DNA from 2 places in the Pseudarthrobacter sp. CC4 genome. Region 1 is predicted to be linked to the other one. Evidence: riboswitches for the same ligand, from Rfam matches in the RefSeq annotation. Region 1 holds a riboswitch; the other holds the start of a gene.

What was found. Region 1 has a riboswitch for cyclic di-AMP ahead of PV768_RS02695 (M23 family metallopeptidase). Riboswitches for the same ligand answer to the same signal wherever they lie in the genome.
Region 2: it holds a riboswitch for cyclic di-AMP, as region 1 does, so the genes downstream of both, PV768_RS16045 (NlpC/P60 family protein) here and PV768_RS02695 (M23 family metallopeptidase) in region 1, are expected to answer to the same signal.

The regions. Positions count from the first base shown of each region.
Region 1 is NZ_JARCCZ010000002.1:324,122-331,945, reverse strand. Features, by position in the region: gene PV768_RS02725 (helicase-associated domain-containing protein) at 1-1,771, opposite strand, end outside; gene PV768_RS02720 (hypothetical protein) at 1,782-2,015, opposite strand; gene PV768_RS02715 (cold-shock protein) at 2,242-2,625, shown strand; gene PV768_RS02710 (DUF3027 domain-containing protein) at 2,632-3,186, shown strand; gene serC (phosphoserine transaminase) at 3,252-4,382, opposite strand; gene PV768_RS02700 (metal-dependent transcriptional regulator) at 4,663-5,355, shown strand; cyclic di-AMP (ydaO/yuaA leader) riboswitch at 5,474-5,716, shown strand; gene PV768_RS02695 (M23 family metallopeptidase) at 5,727-6,548, shown strand; cyclic di-AMP (ydaO/yuaA leader) riboswitch at 6,661-6,858, shown strand; gene PV768_RS02690 (C40 family peptidase) at 6,929-7,600, shown strand; gene PV768_RS02685 (NlpC/P60 family protein) at 7,760-7,824, shown strand, end outside.
Region 2 is NZ_JARCCZ010000023.1:36,368-44,191, forward strand. Features, by position in the region: gene PV768_RS16025 (universal stress protein) at 1-64, opposite strand, end outside; gene PV768_RS16030 (metal-sensitive transcriptional regulator) at 275-595, shown strand; gene PV768_RS16035 (heavy-metal-associated domain-containing protein) at 617-841, shown strand; gene PV768_RS16040 (heavy metal translocating P-type ATPase) at 901-3,129, shown strand; gene PV768_RS16045 (NlpC/P60 family protein) at 3,206-3,979, opposite strand; cyclic di-AMP (ydaO/yuaA leader) riboswitch at 3,984-4,179, opposite strand; gene PV768_RS16050 (heavy-metal-associated domain-containing protein) at 4,421-4,738, shown strand; gene PV768_RS16055 (hypothetical protein) at 5,002-5,478, shown strand; gene PV768_RS16060 (DUF305 domain-containing protein) at 5,623-6,264, shown strand; gene PV768_RS16065 (F510_1955 family glycosylhydrolase) at 6,361-7,239, shown strand; gene PV768_RS16070 (cytochrome c biogenesis CcdA family protein) at 7,245-7,824, shown strand, end outside.

The DNA.
Region 1 (7,824 bases):
GGGCCCGCTTGATGGAGCCGGCCGAAAAGCGGTAGGTGGTTGCCGGACCTTGGCCTTCCGCGTCAGCCATCAGCAGCAGCTTCCCGGTCAGTTCGGGGGCCAGGTACCCCGGGGCGACGGCAGTGAGGTCGGCCTGCAGTAAAACGTGGGTGACAGCTGCCGGCAGGTGCTCGCCCAGGATGGCAAGCGCGGCTTCAGGGTTGTCTTCCGCCAACGCGCTTCCAAGCTGGCTCAGGGCTCCGGATCCCACCAGTCCAAGGAGCTCGGCTTCGGCGAGCACGCCGCGGATCATCGAGCTGAAGCGCCTGGCCATCCTGGGCTGTGCCCACTCTGCGCGCTGGAGAACAGCTGCGGCATCAAGTACTGGTGCGGTCCCGTCCGGGGCGCCTGCCTCGGCAGTCAGCTCATCCAGGATCTCCAGGATGCGTTTGCGGACCACCGGGGCATCAGGCCGCTGCGCTTCGGCTGACAGCGCGATGACGGTGCTGCCGGAGGCGGAGCGTTGTGCCGCCGGCACGCTGCGCGTTCCATTGACGGGCTGGCCCACCAGGGACGGCACGCGCTGGCTGGACAGCCAGGCGTTCACCAGCCAGAGCCACTGTTCCTGCCGCGGCAGGACGAGCCATTCCAGCTGCGGAGGCTGGATCCAGGACGAGGAATCGACATCCAGGCGGATGAGTCCGGCCAGTGCGGTCAGCTCCAGCAGGATTCCCGCGTGCTGCAGGTCGATCCGCAGCAGTTCGGCAAGGCGCCTCATCTCGCGCACTCCCACACCGCCGCTGCGCAGCGTGACCAGCGGTTGCTCCCCTACAGCGTGGAGCAAATCGCTTACCAGGCGCAGCGTCTCCGAGATGGCGCTGAGTGCTGCGTTCCGGCGCAGCGCCGCTGAGGTCCGGCCGAGTTGGGGGACCGGGGGCGACAACGTGAAATCGTCGATCACCGCACCGCCGCGCAGCGAGATCCCCACGCTGTGCGGCAGCTCGACGTGCGCCGCGTCCAGCGGCACCAGCAGGCCCCGCGCCAGGAGCCAGTCCACGGGCCCGACGTCGGATCCTTCCGTGGCGATTGAGGCCTTCCGTTGGGCCTGGGGGACGGCACCCATGGCCCAGTTCCGGAACCTGGCGAGCAGCGCCGTCGTCCGCTCCGGGGCAGTGGACAGTATGCTCTGGAGAGCCTCGGGGGAGGAGGTCCAGTGCTGCAGCGCCAGCGCCGCCTCCATGGGGGTGGTGGCATCGTGGATGGCAACACCGCTGCGGTGCAGTTCGGACACCAGTTGCACGGCCCGCTGCGCGAAGGCCGGCTGAAGGCGGACCAGCTCGGTGTAGCTCCTGCCCAGCCCGGCGGGATAGATGCCCACCACGTCCTTCAGCGAACCCACCGGGAGGTAGTAGTGGTGTTTCGCCGCGGATGCCGGGGTGCCGTGCGGCGGCTCGGCGCGGTGCACCAGCGCAAGTTCCTGCAGCGAATGCAGGATCCGCTCCACCGAGGCTGCCGAAGACCCGGAAATCATCTTCCGGAGTCCCGCGGCGGACGCGCTGTGGCCGGTGTCCGTATTGGTGCACAGGTGGAGGGTTTCGAGGACCTGCATCTGCGGACGGTTGAGGCGTTCAAGTGCCCGCTGCACGCTGAGCCGGGCACTTGCCCGCGCGGCAAGGGCGGGGAAGTCCGGAACGGGGGGCGAAATGAGGTCCGGCCGCGCATCGAACAGCGCACGCAGTGAATCGTCGCTGCGTGCCTCCAGCTCCTTGCTCAATGCGCGAATGAGGGACATCAGTCCAACGTTACCGCCGGTCCGGGTTTGCTGCCCGGCGGCGCCCGGCAACGCTGTCCAGAACCAGGAACAGCATCAGGAGGAACGCAAGCGGCAGGCCGTAAAGCGCCGTATAGGTGACCCAGGCCGGAGCCACTGAGCCGGCAAAGGCAAGGGCCATCACGGTGCCCACTGCCACCAGGGAAAGCACGGCCACAGCCGCGGCGATGATCATCAGGGCACGCCGGTAGCGCGAGGGTGTCATGGACGTAACGCTACCCCTCCTGCCGCACCGGGAGTGAATGGTGCTGAAGGAGGCAGCCGGAAGGTTGCACTGGGCCGTTGAAAGCGTCAATAGGGCGGTGGGCAGGATAACCTTGAGGGATAGACCAACACGGTCCGCAGCCGCCATACCTTGAACCCGCATTGCAGTGCGGATGCGGTGACGGCTGGCCGTGTCAGAAGACGTCAGAACGAAGAAGGTTGATTACGTGCCTACCGGCAAGGTCAAGTGGTATGACAAGGACAAGGGCTTCGGGTTCCTCGCAGGCGAAGACGGCCAGGAGGTATTCCTGCCCAAATCGTCGCTGCCCGAAGGCGTAACAGAGCTCAAGGCAGGCACCCGGGTTGAATTCGGGGTAGCCGACGGACGCAAGGGCGCCCAGGCCCTGGGGCTGCGCGTCCTGGACAAGACGCCCTCGATCGCCAAGGCCAAACGGCCCAACGCCAAGGAACTCGCCCCGCTGGTCCAGGACCTGGTGACCGTGCTGGACAATCTCTCCGGAACCCTCTCCGCAGGCAAGTATCCGGAAGGCAACAAGGGCAAGGCCATCGCCGCTGCCCTGCGTAAGGTTGCCGACGAGCTGGACGTTTAGGCGCCGATGAACCCGGAAGCTGAACAGCCGGTGGCCGCCGCCCAGGACCAGGACGGTCCGACGGCGGGGGCTGCTGCCGCTGCCAACCCTGCGGCTGCGGGGGCCAAGGCCATGTCCAAGCGCCGCGCGGGAGTTCCGGTGTGGCGGACAGGCAAGCCTGATGCCTTCCTGGCTGCAGCCGTGGACACCGCCCGCACCGCCATCGAGGGCATCACGGCACCGGCTACGATCGGCCAACACCTTGCGGCCAAGAGCGAAGGCGACCGCCTGGTGACCCATCTGTTTGAGTCGAAGCTGGCCGGTTACCTGGGCTGGCAGTGGTACGCGGTGCTCACCCGTAACTCCCGCTCCAAGGTCGTCACCGTCAACGAACTCGGCCTGCTGCCGTCGGAGGATTCGATCCTTGCCCCGGAATGGGTGCCGTGGGCGGAACGTGTCAGACCCGAGGACGAGCAGGAGCCGGAGCAGGTGCCGGCCCAGGAGCCGGAACAGGGCCAGGAATCCGGGGAGGAAAAGCCCGGCGACGGTGGACAGCCCGGCGACGAAGCAAGGACTTCCTGACCACACACGAACGGCGCCGTCCGGGATGATCCCGGGCGGCGCCGTCGTACGTTAAGGCTGCCGGCCTACTTGCGCAGTTCGCCCACCACGTAGTCGATGCTCGCCAGCAGGGCAGAGACGTCGGACGGCTCGATGGCCACAAACGTGGCGATGCGCAGCTGGTTGCGGCCCAGCTTCCGGTACGGCTCGGTGTCCACGATGCCGTTGGCCCGCAGGACCTTGGCCACCACGGCCGCGTCCACTGAATCGTCGAAGTCAATCGTGGCGATTACGTTGGAGCGCTCGTCCGGGTTGGCGACGAACGGCGTGGCGAATTCGGAGGACTCCGCCCAGCTGTAGATGCGTCCGGCAGAATCTGCAGTCCGCGCCGAAGCGAAGTCAAGCCCGCCGTTCGCGTTCAGCCACTGCACCTGGGCGTCCAGGGTCACCAGGGTGGACAGCGACGGCGTGTTGTAGGTCTGGTTCAGGCGGGAGTTGTCAATGGCCGTCTGGAGGTCCAGGAAGTCCGGGATCCAGCGGCTGGTGGACTTGATCCGGGCCGCGCGCTCCAGTGCAGCCGGCGAGAACAGGCCAAGCCACAGCCCGCCGTCGGAGGCAAAGTTTTTCTGCGGGGCGAAATAGTAGACGTCGCTCTCCGCCACGTCGACGTCCAGGCCGCCGGCTGCCGACGTCGCGTCAATAAGGACCAGTGAGCCCTCATCCGCGCCAGCCACGCGCTTAACGGGGGCGGACACGCCAGTGGACGTCTCGTTCTGCGGCCAGGCATAGGCATCAACGCCCGCCTCAGCCTGCGCAGCAGGGCGGGTTCCCGGCTCGGATTTGATGATGGAGGAGGCATCCAGGAAAGGTGCCTTGTTGGTGGCTGCCGCGAATTTCGAGCCGAATTCACCGAATGAGAGGTGCTGCGCCTTCTTCTCCACCAGGCCGAAGCTGGCGACGTCCCAGAACGCCGTGGAACCGCCCACGCCCAGCACCACCTCATAGCCTTCCGGGGCACGGAAGAACTGGCTCAGGCCTTCGCGTACGGACCCCACCAGGTTCTTGACCGGTGCCTGCCGGTGGGACGTTCCCAGGATGGTCTTCGATGCGGCGGACAAGGCATCGATCTGCTCCTGCCGGACTTTGGAGGGACCGGCGCCGAACCGCCCGTCCTTGGGCAGGAGGTCGGCGGGAATAGTGATGCTGGTTTCGCTCACAGGTGCTCCAATTTCGGCGTGGACGGGGTGTTGGTCCGGACGGATGTGGGTGCCAGGCAGTCGCGGCGACTGTGACTCGGGCCCTCCCTCATTCTGCCTGAACAGCTGTTTCAGCGGGAACCGGGACCGTCATAGTCCAGACATTGAGACAGGGCCCCTGCCCGCGCCGTCAACTATTCGGACAAACTCAAAATAGGCTAAGCTTTCCAACGGACCACGCTGCATGTGAAGGCGGTACGGTGGGACAACGCAAGGTACTGCGCTCGAGGAGCTGAGCTGGATGACGGATCTGATCGACACTACGGAGATGTACCTTCGGACCATCTTGGAGCTTGAGGAAGAAAACATCGTTGCCCTCCGGGCCCGGATCGCGGAGCGGCTGCGCCACTCCGGGCCCACTGTGTCGCAGACCATCGGCAGGATGGAACGGGACGGCCTGGTGGTTGTCTCCGGAGATCGGCACCTTGAACTCACGGAGGTGGGCCGGAAGCGCGCCACCGAAGTCATGCGGAAGCACAGGTTGGCGGAGCGGCTCCTGGCCGATGTCATCGGGCTGGACTGGGCCTACGTCCATGACGAAGCCTGCCGCTGGGAGCACGTCATGAGCGAACGGGTGGAACGGCGCATTTACGAAATGCTGAACCATCCCACTGAGTCCCCGTATGGCAATCCCATCCCGGGATTGGCGGCCCTCGGGGGCGAGGCGCAGGCCGCTGCGGACGCGGCGGTCAGCCTGCTTGAGGCCATGAAGACCTACGGCCCGGCGTCTGAGGTGACAGTCAGCCGCCTGGCAGAGCCGATCCAGGTGGAACCCGAGTTGTTGGTCCAGCTTGATGAAGGCGGAATCCGGCCCGGTGCCTCGGTCTCGCTGGAGCGGGTGGGGGAGTACATTTCGGTCCGCGTCCCGGGCATCGAAGGGGCCCTGGAGCTGCCGCCGGAAGTCGCGGCGCACGTCTTCGTGGCCGTACGCTAGGGACCGCTTGAGGCCTCCCGGCTACCCCAACGGGTGCCGGTTACGCAAAGATAACGGAATTGTTACTTTGGGACTTTTGCCCCTATAGTTAAACCCAAGCGTTGATACTAAAGCGTTACCTGATCTGGAGCCGAGCTCTGCCAGCGGATCAGGTGCACGAGTCATTACTGGCAGAGGCGGGGGAACCACAAACGGCAGCCGGGGGACTGCCTTGGGGTGAAGTCCGTCAGCAGCAAGCCTCTTCCAGTGAAGGATCCTCCGTGGATACCTCTGTGCCGAAGCTTGCTTACGGCGGACCGGGTCTTTGAACTCTCTGACCCGAATCCGACAGCTAACTTCGCAGGCTTTCCAGAGAGGAACCCTTCTTGTCCATGCAGACCCCCAGGGGACGCCGCCGCGCAGCGGTGCCCGCTTCGACGCCGCGGGTTGTTGAAGTCATCACCACGGAACGCCCCCGCGATCCCCACCGTGATGCGCGCCGCCGTCGTGGTCCCTTCCGCCAAGTCACCGAGTTCGCTGCTGCGAGCGGAATCGGCCAGAAGGCCGGAATCGCACTCGCAGCCACAGGCCTGGTGCTGACCGTGACGGTGCCGGCCACCAGCCCCGTGATGGCCACCGACGCTCCCGGTGTTACTCCGATGGCAGCCTCAGCCGTCACGCCGCAGCCGCAGATCTCAGCCGAGGCCGGTGCCCAGATCGATTTCAGCCGTTCCGCCGTGGTCACCCAGGCGGATCCGGACGGCAAGCTCAAGCAGCTTCTCAGTGCCCAGTCCGCCGGCTCGGTGTCACGTGCTGCCTCGGCAGGAAGCCTCGGCGCTCCACTGGCCACGCTGACCACAGCGTCCCCCTTCGGCTACCGCGTCAGCCCGATCACCGGTGGCTCAGGCGACTTCCACCGCGGCCAGGACTATGTGGCCCAGTGCGGTACGTCGGTCTTCGCTGCCGCCACCGGTACCGTGACCTTCGTGGGCTGGCACCAGTTCGGCGGCGGAAACCGCGTTGTGGTGGACCACGGCAACGGCCTGGAAACCACGTACAACCACCTCTCCTCCTTCAGCGTGAGGGAGGGGCAGACCGTCTCGCGCGGGGACGTAATTGCCCTTAGCGGGACCACGGGCGCCTCCACGGGCTGCCACCTCCACTTCGAGGTGCAGGTCAACGGCGAAGTGGTCGATCCGACTGGCTGGCTGTAGTCAAGTGACGGTGAACTATCAGATGATCGTGACTTGCCGTGACCTGAATGTGACATTCACTCAAAACTGCTGTACCGTCTAACTCGCGTCAACTTTTCCGAAGTTGACGCTCTTGTGCGGATTGCCTAACTCTGCCACCGCTCAAGGTCCGTTCGCATTTCATCGTCTGGCAGGGGCGGGGGAACCAATTTTGGTCTTGGCTTTGGCTAAGACCTTGGGGTTAAGTCGCAAAACTTCCTTGGAAGCAGCGCGGCCGGGTGACTCCCATCCGAATCCGACAGCTCACCTCGCAGGCATTGGGAGAGGCTACCTTCGTGTCTTCACGCAATAATTCTGCGCGCCACCGTGCGCAAACGGTTCGTACCAACCCCTTGGACACTATGTCCAAGGCTGTTAGTGCCAATGCCGGGACAGTAGGTCGCCAGGCTGCCGTTATCGCCGCAGCTTCCGGTCTTATCCTCAGCATGGGCCTGCCCGCCAACGCAGCGGACACCACCGCTGGTGTTTCCGCTTCCACCGAGTCCGGCTCCGCGCAGGCTGCCCTGGCAGTCACCGCAGCCCCCACGGCCACCGTGTCGTTCGAGCGGCCCGTGGTCAAGACCACTGCCGCCCCGAAGCCGGAGCGGGTGCGCCCACAGTCCACCGCCACGGAAACGGGCGCAGCGTCGAGTTCGGAGTCTGCAGCGGACAAGCTGGCCAAGACTGTCTCTTCCGCTTCCACCTCAGGCATTGCTGCCATCGCCTACACGGGCATTGGCAGCCCCTACGTCTGGGGCGGCACCAGCCCGGTCACCGGATGGGACTGCTCCGGCTTCACCCAGTGGGTTTACGCCCAGGCCGGCATCAGCATCCCCCGCGTCAACGCCTGGACTGCCATGACCCCCACCTCCACCCCGCAGCCCGGCGACCTGGTCATGCAGAACGGCGGAGCGCACGTCGGCATCTACGTCGGCAACGGCATGATGGTCAGCGCGCTCAACCCCTCCCAGGGCACGCTGCTCCACGCCGTAGCCGCCACCGGCACCTCTTCGTTCTTCACCATCAGCAAATAGTTCTTGGACCCTCGGGTCCAAGAACTATTTCTTTGCTCCACCACGCTTTCCGCTAACACCACATCCCCGTTCGGGGCGTGCCGGCGTACCCCCAAGATGCCGGCGCGTCCACATCCCTTGGTGCCCACAACGGCCTGAGGAAAACGAAAGAGAGAACTGATGACTACTCGTGCTACCGCACGGCATCGCGCCGAGGTCACCAAAACCAGCTCAATCGCCATCAT
Region 2 (7,824 bases), on a different contig from region 1:
CCAGCTGCGAAGCGTCCGAACCGTCAACACCTGCAACAATCCTGAATCCTGCATCCCCGTCCATCAGCCCTCCCGTTGTCCTTGCTGCGCCCGTTGCAGGCCAGTGTGTCTGGGCCAATGTATAACCGGCAAGGGCGGAAAGTCCCCTATGGCCCCGGCCGCCGGTGAAAGACCGTCTTTCAATAGCGCCGAACATGCAGTCCCTACGCTCCTAGGAGGTATTTGCTTTGGTACCCCCGGGGGGTATATTCTTGTGCTGCTGAAAGGAACCCTCATGACTCAGAACATTGACAGCCTCCCGTCAGCCGAGGTTGCGGACTACGGGTACAGCAGCGGGAAAGAGGCTTACCTGCGCCGGTTGAAGCGCATCGAGGGCCAGGTGCGCGGCATCGCCCGCATGGTTGATGAGGATGCGTACTGCATCGACATCCTTACCCAGGTCGCTGCGGTGAACAAGGCACTGCACGCCGTCAGCCTGGGACTGCTGGAAGAACACATAGGACATTGCGTGGTGAACGCCGCGGCCGCCTCCGAGGAGGCCGGTGACGCAAAGGTGAGGGAAGCAACAGATGCCATCGGACGTCTGTTGCGCTAACGACGAAGGAGGAAATCCGCCATGAGCGTGAAGACAACCGTCAATATTTCCGGGATGCACTGCGGCCACTGCGTGGCATCGGTGATCGAAGAGCTGCGGGAAGTGGAGGGCGTCGGGTCCGTGGACGTTGCCTTGAACAAGGACGGCGTCTCGGTGGCCACCGTCACGTCCGCCACGGAGCTGGATCCGGAGCGGATCGATGCGGCGATTGCTGAAGCCGGCTACTCCGTGGTGGCCGGAGGTTAGGGGTGGACACGGAAACCCTGGCACCTGGCACACGGATTATAGAACTCGACATCCAGGGCATGACCTGCGCTTCCTGTGTGGCCCGGGTGGAGCGGAAACTGGGCAAGTTTGAGGGCGTGGACGCCAGTGTGAACCTTCCGCTGGAATCGGCCCGGGTTATCGTCCCGGAGGGCATTTCTGACCAGCAGATCCTCGATACGGTCGCTGCCACCGGCTATTCGGCCTCGCTCAAGGCGGACCGGGCAGGGACGGAAAAATCACATCGGTACGCGGCCACCGCTCAGCCAGCCGACGCGGGCGGTGATGACCAGGCTGCCGCAGCGAAAGCTGTTGCCGGGACCCTGCGGCCCCGCCTCCTGGTGGCAGCCATTTTCACCCTGCCCGTAGTGGTGATCTCCATGGTTCCTGCCGCGCAGTTCCCGCACTGGGGTTGGGTTGTTTTCGCCCTCAGTGCCCCGGTGGTCAGCTGGGCCGCGTGGCCCTTCCACCGGGCGGCGGGCATCAACGCCCGGCACCTGGCCTCCACCATGGACACCCTGGTGTCCATCGGAGTCAGTGCCGCGTTCCTGTTCTCGGCGTGGCAACTCTTTGCCGATCCTATCCTGACGCGGCACCCCGGCATGGACATGAGCGCTCATGCGCTGTACTTCGAAGTCGCAGCGGTGGTGACAACCTTCCTGCTGCTGGGCCGGTATCTTGAAGCCAACGCCAAACAACGGGCAGGAAATGCCCTTCGCGCGCTGCTGAACCTCGGAGCCAAGGAAGCCATAGTGGTCCGGGACGGAGTAGAGTTCCAGGTCCCGGTCGATCTGCTCGTCCCCGGTGATGTCTTTCTCGTCCGCCCGGGAGACAAGATCCCCACCGACGGGTATGTCGTGGAGGGCCAGAGCGCGGTTGATGTCTCCTTGATCACGGGCGAATCGCTGCCGGTCGAAGTCGGCGTCGATGACACGGTCATTGGGGCGACGATCAACGCGAACGGCCGGCTGCTGGTCAAGGCCACCCGCGTGGGCAGTGAGACCACTCTCGCCCAGATGGGCAAACTTGTCAGCCAGGCCCAAAGTGGTAAGGCGGCAATCGCCCGGTTGGCGGACCGGATCAGCGCTGTCTTTGTCCCGGTGGTCCTGGGCATCTCCGCAGTGACCTTCGCAGGATGGATCTTCAGCACCGGTGATCTGCAGGCGGCCTTCACTGCCGCGGTGGCCGTGCTGGTGATTGCGTGCCCGTGCGCACTGGGTCTTGCAACGCCGACGGCGCTGCTGACCGGAACGGGGCGCGGGGCTCAACTGGGCATCCTGATCAAGGGACCGCAGGTGCTGGAAGACACCAGGACCGTGGACATCATCGTGCTGGATAAGACCGGAACGGTCACGAGCGGCAAGCTCTCGGTTTCAACTGTCCAGAGCCTGGGCGGGGTCCGCGAGGACGAGCTGCTCGCCCTGGCCGGGGCGGTGGAGGCGGCCAGCGAACATCCCGTAGCGCGCGCCATCGCCCGGGCCGCAAGGACAAACGGGCCGCTGCCTGCGGTGACGGGCTTTGACAGCGCGCCGGGCGGAGGCGTGCGCGGCACGGTAAACGGCCGTGCCGTGGTCGTGGGGCGGATCGGGTGGCTGCGGGACAACCACATCGACGGACCCATTGGTGGCGAGCAGATGCTGAAGGCGCTGGAGGATTCGGGTGCGACGGTGATCTGGGTGGGCGTCGACGGGAAAGCCGCCGGTTTGATCAGCCTCACCGACACGGTCAGGCCCGGCTCTGCCGCGGCAGTCGGCCGGTTGAAGGAGCTGGGGCTTCGTCCCATTCTTCTGACCGGTGACAACGCTTCGGCGGCATTGGCCGTGGCCGCCCAGGTCGGCATCCCGGCCGAGGATGTGCTCGCCGGGGTCCTGCCCGACGGAAAAGTTGAGGCCGTGCGCCGGTTGCAGGAGTCCGGCGCGACAGTGGCGATGGCAGGGGATGGCGTCAACGATGCCGCGGCCCTGGCCCAGGCTGACCTGGGCATCGCCATGGGCAGCGGCACGGATGTTGCCATCGCCGCGGCTGATCTGACGGTCATGGGAAGCGACCTGGGGCAGGTCGCGGAGGCCATTGAGCTGTCCCGCCGCACGCTGGCCACGATCAAGACCAACCTGTTCTGGGCGTTCTTCTACAACGCGGTGGGCATTCCGGTCGCCGCGCTGGGACTGCTGAACCCGATGATCGCCGGTGCCGCGATGGCGGCCAGCTCGGTCCTGGTGGTCAGCAACTCACTGCGGCTGCGCCGCTTCGGGCGGCCGCACAAGGTGTAGTCCCCTCCTGCGGCGTCGGATGCTGAAGGCCGGTGATGCACTGCCCCCAAGGCAGTGCATCACCGGCCTTCAGTGGCTATTTACCGGCGCGGACGAAAGTGACGGCACCCTTGGAGGTCATCCAGGTCAGCGGGTGGACGGCGGTTTCGTTCTTGCCGTTCAGGCCCGAGCTGAGGACCTGGCCGTTGCCGACGTAGATTCCGACGTGGCCGGGCTGCATGACCATGTCACCGGGCTGGGGATCGCTGACTACAGTCCCGTAGTTCATGAACTGCATGGGGCCGAGGTCTCCGACCGGGATACCCGCGGCGTTAAGGGCGTTTTCCACCAGCCGTGTGCAGTCCTGGATCATACCGATCTGGGCGTAGGCGGAAGAAACCATGATGGCGTTGATGCCACCAGCGGCCGGCGCGGCAACGGGAGCGGCAGCGGCAGGTGTGACGGTAATCTGAGCCTTCGCTGGTGCAGCCGCTGCGGTCAAGGCAGGTGCCGGGGACGCCTTGGGTACCTGGGGGGCGACTGGCTTGGGCGCCTCCACAACCGGAGCCGGGGTGGTCTCCACCACAGGACGCTCGTAGGAGATCTGGACCGTGGCGTCCGCGCTGAGCGGCACCTGAGCCTGGCTGGCGACTTCGAGCGTCGAGGCCGGCTCCGCGTCACGCTGGGCCGGGACCTCTGCTGCCTGGGCAGCTATGCCGCTGGTCAGGACAAGACCGGACGCGGCCGCGATAACCGCTGCCTGACGGCCCGCAACACCGGCGTTGTCGGCTACGGATTTGGACAGGACCGCTAGGGCGCTGGTCTGGACAGGGACCGCGCGGCGGCGGCCATGAGCTTTGCGAATGGGCATGAAAAAGGCCTCTCCCACTGCCTGCGAGGTTAGCTGTCGGATTCGGATGGGAGACACCCGGCCGCGCCGGCACGAAACGCGCCAGGCATGGCTTCACCCCAAGACCTGCCTGAAGCAGGCCAATGTTGGTTTCCCCGTCTCTGCCGGACGAAAGTTGCGAACGGATCCCGGGCAGCGGCAGAGTTAGGCAATCTGCTCGGGAGTGCCGCATTCGGAGAAACCGGCACGGCTTAGACCGTACTTCACAGCAGCACCGTTTGTCACATTTGAATAACGGGAGACATGGGGACACGGGCACACCCGCTTGCTCCCGATACCCCCATGGGGTATACTTTGACTGTTGTCAGTGAAGTGGTATGTCCCGGCCGGTGCCCTAGCGCCGACTCTCACAGCCGTTCAACCCCAGCGCCTTTAGTCCTTCGTCAAGGAACGGAAACTGACATGTGTGGAACTGAAAACCGTACCCAACTGCCGCTTGCATCCTCCCCGACAGGGTGCGGCTGCTGCTCGACCGAAGCCTCGTCTGCCCCCACCGCCTCTGCCGGCACCAGTTCCGTTGAATTCGCTGTGGACGGTCTAATCTGCGGGCATTGCGTGCAGACGGTTGAGAAGCTAGTCTCTGCTCTTGAGGGTGTGGAATCTGCCTTCGTTGACCTCGTCCCGGGCGGCCGTTCCCGCCTGCTGGTCGGAGGCGCACCTGACGCGGCAGCCGTGCAGGAGGCAGTCACCTCCGCCGGCTACACCCTGGCCGGCAACTGACATCTGTACTTTCGCTGAGTTTCCTCCCGGGCCGTTGTGCTTCCCGGAACGGGGATCAAGGCAGGGCGTGCCCGCTGGCACGCGGGCCGACCGGACTTTGCCGCTGAAACAAACGTCGACGACCACACCGATCACCAACGGCCCGTTAGGAACAGCGAAACCGAATAGCGCCCGGGCGCGTTGAACCACAAGGAAGTGACCGGCAGGAACACCTTGCCGGTACCCTTATGACGAAAGAGCCTGCACGGAAAGGAGGAAGAGTTGTGACTGCAGCACCCCATCGTCGCGTCACCGACTTCCTCCTGCAGGCAGGATTCCTGACTGTGGCCCTGGCCATCATTGCCGGCATTTTCGGCATGCACGTCATGACCGGCGCCCACCACATGCCCCCCGGCCCAAGCACGACAGCGGCAGGCACCGGGGCCGGGGCCGCCATGCAGCTGCAGACCATGCCAGCCAGCCATTCCCGTGCAGCGGGGACGCCAACAGGCGGGGTCGCCGGTGACCCGGCGGTCACTGGTTCCTCATCTTCCTGCGCCCCGGCCGGGTCCTGCCCGGAAATGTCCGCCGGTGACGCTGCCTGCGTCCTGGCACCGGGAAACACCACTCTCTCAGCCCCGGTGCCGGGAACAGCCCCTTACGCGCTGCCCGACTTCGGTGCCGCCGCAACAGCCAGCAGCACCTTTTCCTACGCACCGGGCAGCCCCTCCCCCGGTGACCTCTGTATCAGCCGGACGTAAACACTCCCCTGCGCCATGCCCTTGCACGCGCAGCCGTCCAGTCATCGGCGTGCATACAACAGGCCAAGCCCCGCACGGGTTTGCCAGTGCATGCCATCACACCAGCGCCCAGACGCCGCTGATACTTTTGAGGACCTGATTTTCATGACAAAGACACTGACGATCTCGGCTGCCGCCATCGCTGCTGCCATCGCCCTTGCCGGCTGCTCCGCGGGCTCCGGAACCGGCAGTTCCGGGACCGGCAGCATGCCCGGTATGAACCATGGCAGCTCCGGGATGTCATCCACCTCCGCGCCGGCAACCTCAGCAGCAGCTGCGGCTGAGTTCAATGATGCCGACACGATGTTCGCGCAGATGATGATCCCGCACCACACCCAAGCCGTAGCCATGAGCGACATGATGCTCAAAAAGGAGGGCATCCCTGCCTCCGTGACCGACCTGGCCGCCAAGGTCAAGGCAGCCCAGGGACCGGAAATCGAGAAGATGACCGGCTGGCTGCAAAGCTGGGGCCAGCCCACCGAAACGCCCACCGACATGCCTTCCGCGCACAGCATGGAGGGGATGATGGGCGAGGAGGACATGGCCAAGCTCGAAGCCGCCCAAGGCACCGAGGCGGCCAAGCTGTTCCTGACCCAAATGATCGCCCACCATGAAGGCGCCGTCATGATGGCCAAGACCGAAACCACCGACGGCAAGAACGCTGACGCGGTCCAGCTCAGCAAGGACATTGTCAGCTCCCAGGAAACTGAGATCCAGGAAATGAAAGATCTGCTGGCCACCCTGTAGCCAGCCGAAAACCGGTGCCGGTCCCCTCCCCCTCCGGGGGCCGGCACCTCCCCTTCACCTTTCCCGGCCAACCCTGCCCACCCCTTGGAGTTTCCAATGACCTTGCACTCTTCACCCCGCCGGCCTGTCGCTGCCGTCGTCGCGGCCAGTGCCCTGCTGTTTACCGTGTCCGCCTGCAGCCAAGGAACAGCAGGGGCTCCCGGCGCTTCACCCTCCACGACGTCTTCAGGCCTGCCCAGCTCACACGTCCATGGCTTGAGCGTAAACTCCGAAACCGGACAAATACTGTTGGCGGCCCACGAAGGGCTCTTCGACATCTCAAAAAACACTAGTGTCAAAATTGGAGCCACAAACGATCTCATGGGCTTCACTGCGGCCATGGACGAGGGCGTCTTTTATGCCTCCGGCCATCCCGGCAAAGACTCGACAATGCCCAACCCTCTAGGTCTCGTCAAGAGCACCGATGGGGGAAAGACCTGGGAACAAGTCTCCCGGCAAGGGGAATCCGACTTCCATGCGCTCACCACAACCAAAACCGGAATAGTCGGCTTCGACGGAACAATGCGGACCAGCACGGACGGCAAGACGTGGAAGACCGCTGCTGCCGGCTTCGCCCCGGCCGTCCTGGCCGGCAACCCTTACAGCGACACCGTGCTCGCAACGACCCCTGAAGGCGTCCAACGATCGGCCGACGCCGGAAACACCTGGACCCTGGTGCCCGCCGCACCGGTGATTCAGTTCGTCGCTTTCGCCAGCGCAGCGGAAGCCGCCGGAGTCGCCCCGGACGGCACCGTCTATACCTCCGCGGACGCGGGCCTCAGCTGGAAGAACACCGGAAAAATTAACGGCAGTGTCCAAGCAGTCGCAGCCTCCGAGGGATCCAAAGGTAGCCCCTGGATCTGGGCCGCCACGACCGCCGGGCTCGTCGTCTCCACCGACGGCGGAGCCACCTTCCGTCCCGCTGACGCCGCCTGAAACCGATGGACATCGGCGGTTTTTTTGCCTCCACTGTCACCTCCGGTGCGCTGCTAATCGCGATCCCGCTGGCAATGACAGCGGGCCTGGTATCGTTCCTGTCTCCCTGCATCCTCCCCCTGGTGCCGGGCTACCTCGGTTTCGTCTCAGGACTGACCGACCCCACCCAGCCAAAAAACCGCCGCCGCGTCCTGGGCGGCGTGGGGCTTTTCGTGCTCGGATTCGCGGCCGTCTTCACCCTGTACGGGGCGGCATTCGGTGCGATCGGTTCCTGGCTCCTGCGCTGGCAGGACGCACTCATGCGTGGCATGGGTGCGGTAGTGATCCTGATGGGGCTGGCGCTTCTGGGGCTGGTGCCTTGGCTGCAGCAGACCCGCAAAATCAGCCTTGGCAGACGGACCGGCCTGGCAGGGGCCCCACTGCTGGGAATCGTGTTCGGCCTCGGATGGACCCCGTGCATGGGACCGACGCTGAGCGCTGTCCTGTCGCTCAGCGTCACCACCGGCAGCGCCGGGCGTGGAGCGCTGCTCGCTTTTGCGTACTGCCTGGGGCTCGGCATTCCCTTTGCCCTCACGGCCCTGGGCC